Telluria mixta: one gene and its partner. Each later gene encodes a partner of the first gene's protein in a complex. Links are inferred from orthologs where the notes say so. Each region holds a gene or a part of one and is shown in the gene's direction. Other genes may lie near its edges.

Region 1 (2,987 bases):
TCGAACCCGACCGTGTGTGGCAATTGATCGACGGCCATAACGGCGTGGCGCGCAACCTGCTGCGGCTGCTGTCGTTCCGCATCCGCGCGACGAACGCGCGCCTGCGCCGGCGCCAGAAGCTGGGCGAGTTCTACCGCCAGCTGTCGTTCAACGACGGCCTCACGGGGCTGTACAACCGCGCCTGGCTGAACGACGCGCTGCCCAAGCTGGTGGCACGCGCGCGCCAGGACAGTGGGCCGCTGTCGCTCGTGATGATCGACCTCGACCACTTCAAACGCTTCAACGACACGCACGGCCATATCGCGGGCGACACCGCCCTGTGCGCGGCCGCCGGCGTGATCCGCGCGGGGCTGCGTCCGACCGATTTCGCCGTGCGCTACGGCGGCGAGGAGATGATGGCGATCCTGCCCGCCACCCCGCAGGCGCAGGCCGTGACGGTCGCCGAGCGCCTGTGTGTGCGCATGCGCGAGGCCGTCGTGTTCGACGACATGCGCCTGGCGCTGCCGCACGTCACCGGGTCGTTCGGCGTCGCCACCCTGCTGCCCGGCCAGGACGAGCGCGGCCTGATCGAGGCGGCCGACGCCGCCCTGTACCGCGCCAAGGAAGCAGGCCGCGACCGCATCGGCACCTGAACTTCCCAAAGGTTCCCAAAGCCGGATTGAGCCGGTGCTAGGCCGTGCGATGCTTGCAAGTTAGAATGACGCCACGATGAGCAACCACACCTTCCTCTGGCACGATTACGAGACCTTCGGCGCGGAACCGCGGCGCGATCGTCCCGCGCAGTTCGCCGCGATCCGCACCGACGCCGACCTCAACGAGATCGGCGAGCCGATCATGCTGTACTGCCAGCCCGCACCGGATTACCTGCCCGACCCGCAGGCCTGCCTGATCACCGGCATCACGCCGCAGCACTGCCTGGAACACGGCGTGCCCGAGCACGAATTTGCGGCCCGCATCTGCGCCGCGTTTTCCGAACCGGGCACGATCGGCGTCGGCTACAACACGATCCGCTTCGACGACGAGGTCACGCGCTTCCTGCTGTGGCGCAACCTGATGGACCCGTATGCGCGCGAATGGCAGAACGGCTGCGGCCGCTGGGACATGCTCGACGTCGTGCGCATGGCCTATGCGCTCCGTCCCGACGGCATCACCTGGCCGCGCCACGACGACGGCCGCCCCAGCTTCAAGCTCGAACACCTCTCGCGCGACAACGGCCTTGTGCACGAGGCCGCGCACGACGCGCTGTCCGACGTGCGCGCCACGATCGCGCTCGCGCGCCTGCTGCGCAGCAAGCAGCCGAAACTGTTCGACTTCTGCCTCGAACTGCGCCGCAAGGACAAGGTGGCGGAACAGATGGGCCTGCACCTCGACCGCGCGCTGCGCCAGCCATTCCTGCACGTCTCCGGCATGTTCCCGGCCGAGCGCGGCTGCCTCGGCGTCGTCTGGCCGCTGGCGACGCACCCCACGAACAAGAATGAAGTCCTCGTGTGGGACTGCCGCCACGATCCGTCCGAACTGTTCAACCTGAACGTCGAGGCGATCCGCCAGCGCCTGTTCACTCGCGCCGCCGAGATGCCAGAGGGCATGACGCGCCTCCCGATCAAGAGCGTGCACCTGAACAAGTCGCCGATGCTGGTCGGTAATCTGAAAACCCTGAGCACGCAGATGGCGGCACGGTGGGAACTGGACGTCGAACAGTGTCTCGCCCACGCCCGCATCGCGGCGGGCGGGCCGGACATGGCGGCCATCTGGCAGAAGGTGTACCAGCGCGACGCGGTCGCGGGCGCCGTCGACGTCGACGAAGACCTGTACGGCGGCTTCGTCTCGAACGGCGACCGGCGCCGGCTGGAATCGCTGCGGGCGGAAGCCGCGCCGAAGCTGGCGACCTTGCGCCCGTCGTTCGAGGACGAGCGCCTGTCACATTTACTGTTCCGCTACCGCGCCCGCAACTTCCCGCACACGCTGGGCGACGACGAGCAGCAGGCATGGGAAGACCACCGCGCCGCGCGCCTGTTCGACGGCGCGGGCGGTGCGCGCACGGTCGACCAGTTGTTTGCGGAGATCGACGCACTGTCCGAGACGGCGGACGAGCGGGCTGAGGAAATCCTCGGGGCCCTGTATGATTACGCGGAGATGATCGCCCCCAGCCGGTACTAATGCCGGCATTTGCCGCCTGATGTCCCGTGCATTCCGCTCGCTAAGCAATTTCAACTACCGCCTCTGGGCCGCCGGCTGCCTGGTCTCCAACGTCGGCACGTGGATGCAGCGCACGGCCCAGGACTGGCTCGTGCTCACCGAACTGACGCACCACAACGCGTCGGCCGTCGGCACCGTGATGGCCCTGCAGTTCGGCCCGCAACTGCTCCTGCTGCCGTGGACGGGCTGGGCCGCCGACCATGTCGACCAGCGCAAGCTGATGATGGTCACGCAGGCCGCGATGGGCATCCTCGCGCTCGCGCTGGGCGCGATGACGATCACCGGTATCGTCGAACTGTGGCACGTGTACGTGTTCGCCTTCCTGTTCGGCTGTGCGTCCGCATTCGACGCGCCCGTGCGCCAGACGTTCGTCGCGCAGCTCGTCGGGGATGCCGACCTGCCGAACGCGGTCGCGCTGAATTCGACGTCGTTCAACGCCGCCCGGATGATCGGCCCCGCGGCCGCCGGCCTGCTGATCGCCGGCATCGGCACCGGCTGGGCATTCATCGTCAACGGACTCTCGTACGTGGCGGTGCTGGCGTCGCTGACGTGGCTGCGCAAGGACGAGCTCCACGCGCACCCGCGCGCGGCCGGCAGCGCGGGCGGGCGCGGGATGCTGGATGGGATGCGCTACGTGTGGAAGCGGCCGGACCTGATGGCGCTCCTCGGCATGCTGTTCCTGATCGCCACGTTCGGGCTGAACTTCCCGATCTTCATCGGCACGATGGCCGTCTCGGTGTTCCACACGGATGCGCGCGGCTACAGCCTGCTGTCGTCGACGATGGCCGTCG
Region 2 (3,055 bases), 2.0 Mb from region 1 along the record:
GTAGATGTGCTCCTTCTCCGTGTCCATCTCGTAGGCGACCGCGCGGCCGTCCGCGATGCGCAGCGCGGTCTCGAAGCTCTCGGCCAGGCGCTGCTTGATCTCGGCATTCACCTTGATGCGGTCGATGACGACGTCGATCGTGTGCTTTTCCGTCTTCTTGAGCTTCGGCAGGTCGTCCACGTCGTAGATCTTGGCCGCGTGCGTGCCGCTCTGGATGCGGAAGCGGACGAAGCCTTGCGCCTGCATCGCCTCGAACAGGTCGCTGTGCTCGCCCTTGCGGTTCGCCACGACGGGCGCCAGGATCATCAGCTTGGTCCCTTCCGGCATGGCCAGCACGGCATCGACCATCTGCGACACGGTCTGGGCGGCCAGCGGCTCGTCCGAGTGATCCGGGCAGTAGGGCGTGCCGACGCGCGCGTACAGCAGGCGCAGGTAGTCGTGGATCTCAGTGACGGTGCCGACGGTCGAGCGCGGGTTGTGCGACGTCGCCTTCTGCTCGATGGAGATGGCGGGCGACAGGCCCTCGATCATGTCGACGTCCGGCTTTTCCATCAGCTGAAGGAACTGGCGCGCATAGGCCGACAGCGATTCGACGTAGCGGCGCTGGCCCTCGGCATACAGCGTGTCGAAAGCGAGCGACGACTTGCCGGAACCCGACAGGCCGGTGATGACGATCAGCTTGTTGCGCGGCAGGTCGAGGTTGATGTTCTTGAGATTGTGCGTGCGGGCGCCGCGGATACGGATTTCTTCCATTGTTGTTTGAAGGCTTTCGAATGGTTGCGGGGCCGGCGCACGAATGGCACAGGTGAGCGGGCCGAACGGGAAAGCGCACTAGTTTACCTGTTTTTATTTACAGTGGTATGCCGGCCCTCGAAAAAGTCTGCGAGGCTTAACAGCATGATATGACGACCTGTCAAGATCTGCCGTTCCGGTACAACGTGCGCGTGTCGTATGTGGTCCGGGAGTCCGGCAATTCAATGGCAGACTCACCAGAAAAACGAAAATAAGCCGAAAAATTTTCGTCCGGCTGTATTGATGCGTATCTCTTCCAATTCGGGCACTTCGCCCCCATCTTCGAGGTCTGATCAGGTGCTGTAATCCGGGTGCCCGATCAGTGCGGAATCAGTTGCTTTCTCATGCGACTGACCAGCATAATAGCGGGCCGTATTCAACATGTTTCCCTAACGCTTAGACAGCACGCAGAGTCAGGGACTATCCAAAGGAGCTTTACAAAATGGCATCAGTTAACAAGGTCATCATCGTCGGCAACCTCGGCCGCGATCCGGAAATCCGCTACATGCCGAGCGGCGACGCCATCGCCAACATCGCCGTGGCCACGTCCTACAAATCGAAGGACCGCAACACCGGCGAGCAGAAAGAGCTGACCGAGTGGCACCGCATCTCGTTCTTCGGCCGCCTTGCCGAAATCGTCGGCCAGTACCTGAAAAAGGGTTCGTCGGTCTACGTGGAAGGCCGCCTGCAGACCCGCAAGTACACCGACAAGGACGGCATCGAGCGCTACGCCACCGACATCATCGCTGAAAACATGCAGATGCTGGGCGGCCGCCAGGGCATGGGCGGCGGCGACAGCTACGGTGGTGGCGACGACATGGGCGGCTACGACGCCCCGCCGAGCCGCCCGGCCCCGCGCCAGGCCCCGCCGGCCCCGGCCGCACGTCCGCAGCCGAAACCGGCGCCGAACTTCTCGGACATGGATGACGATATCCCGTTCTAAGTGCCACTCGACAAGATTTTTGTCGATAGAGGCCCGCATCTCCCAGGAGAGCGGGCCTTTTTGCTTTCCGGACCTGGCAGAACGCGCAACGACATATGCTATCGTCCGGGGACCGTCTGGTCGCCCAGAGAGAAGTCATGTCCACTCCCGTGCGCCTTCTGCTCGCCATTCTGCTTGCCGTCCCGATGCTCACGGCGGTGGCGGCGCCGTTGCGCGTGGTCGTGGACCAGAACTATCCTCCCTTTGCGATTCGTAATTCCAGGGGGAGCTCGAAGGCTATTCCGTGGAGATGTGGCACCTGTGGCAGCAGAAGACCGGCGTGCCGGTCGAACTGCGCGGCGTCGACTGGCCCGAGGTCCAGCCCACGCTGGAGCGTGGCGAGGCGGATGTCATCGACACCATTTTCCTCACCGAAGCCCGGCGCGCCCGCTTCGACTTTTCCAGGCCGTATGCCACGGTCCACACGTCGATCTACGCCGACACGTCCATCGCCGGCATCCACGACTTCGACAGCCTGAAGGGATTCGAGGTGGGCGTCCAGGCCGGCGACGCCTGCGGCGAGCGCCTGGAGCGTGCTGGCGTGACGGGCGTGCGCTATTTCCCTACGTATACCGCCCTGTGGAATGCCGTGGCCAATCGCAGCATCAAGCTGGTCTGCGGCGAAGATCATGCGGCCGAATACCAGTTGTACCGGAGCAATCTGCACCGCCGCTATGTGAAGGCGTTCGAGATCACGCGTAGCGAGTTGCGCCGTGGCGTACGCAAGGGCGACGCCGCCACGCTGGCCCTCGTCGAACGCGGCATGGCGCAGATCACACCGGCCGAGATCGAGGCGCTGCACGACAAATGGATGGGCCGTCCGCTCGCCTTCGCCCGTTATGCACGGTACACAATGGACACCCTGTTGGCGCTCGGCGTGCTCGTGCTGGTACTGCTGGTCTGGCTGGGAACGGTGCGCAAGGCAGTACGCCTGCGCACGGCCGAACTGGAACGCGAAAAGGCCCAGTTGAACACGCTGGTGGAAAACAGCCCGGACCTGATCTGGCTGAAGGATGGCGCAGGCGTCTACCGGGCCTGCAACGCGCCTATGGCGGCGCTGTTCGGCTGTCCGCGCGAGGAGATCATCGGCAAAAACGACGTCGAGCTGTTCGGCCCGGAGATGGCCCAGCGCTACCGGCGCGACGACGAAGCCGCGATACGGGCCGGCCGTCCACTGATGGTCGAGGACGAGGTGGCGGTCCCCGACGTACCCGGCACGCGGCTGTTCGAAACGCTCAAGACGCCGATCGTCACGTCGGATGGGACCCTGCTGGGTGTGCT

Evidence for each region. Proteins that work in one complex are often made in the same cells at the same time.
Region 2: the proteins of sbcB (region 1) and ssb are in contact, whole or in part, in a crystal structure (PDB 3C94), measured with the Escherichia coli proteins. The link is inferred for Telluria mixta from one-to-one orthologs.

Annotation. Positions count from the first base shown.
Region 1 is NZ_CP119520.1:285,965-288,951, forward strand. The notes cover bases 17-2,932. They hold sbcB (exodeoxyribonuclease I), read left to right. Parts: upstream 17-708; coding sequence 709-2,157; downstream 2,158-2,932. Other genes in these bases: P0M04_RS01300 (GGDEF domain-containing protein), read left to right, coding at 17-632; P0M04_RS01310 (MFS transporter), read left to right, coding at 2,177-2,932. Outside these bases: more of P0M04_RS01300, read left to right, coding at 1-16; more of P0M04_RS01310, read left to right, coding at 2,933-2,987. UniProt on the Escherichia coli protein: Degrades single-stranded DNA (ssDNA) in a highly processive manner.
Region 2 is NZ_CP119520.1:2,283,084-2,286,138, forward strand. What follows is about bases 1-2,984. They hold ssb (single-stranded DNA-binding protein), read left to right. Parts: upstream 1-1,234; coding sequence 1,235-1,735; downstream 1,736-2,984. Other genes in these bases: uvrA (excinuclease ABC subunit UvrA), read right to left, coding at 1-753; P0M04_RS10160 (EAL domain-containing protein), read left to right, coding at 2,025-2,984. Outside these bases: more of P0M04_RS10160, read left to right, coding at 2,985-3,055. UniProt on the Escherichia coli protein: Plays an important role in DNA replication, recombination and repair. Binds to ssDNA and to an array of partner proteins to recruit them to their sites of action during DNA metabolism. Acts as a sliding platform that migrates on DNA via reptation.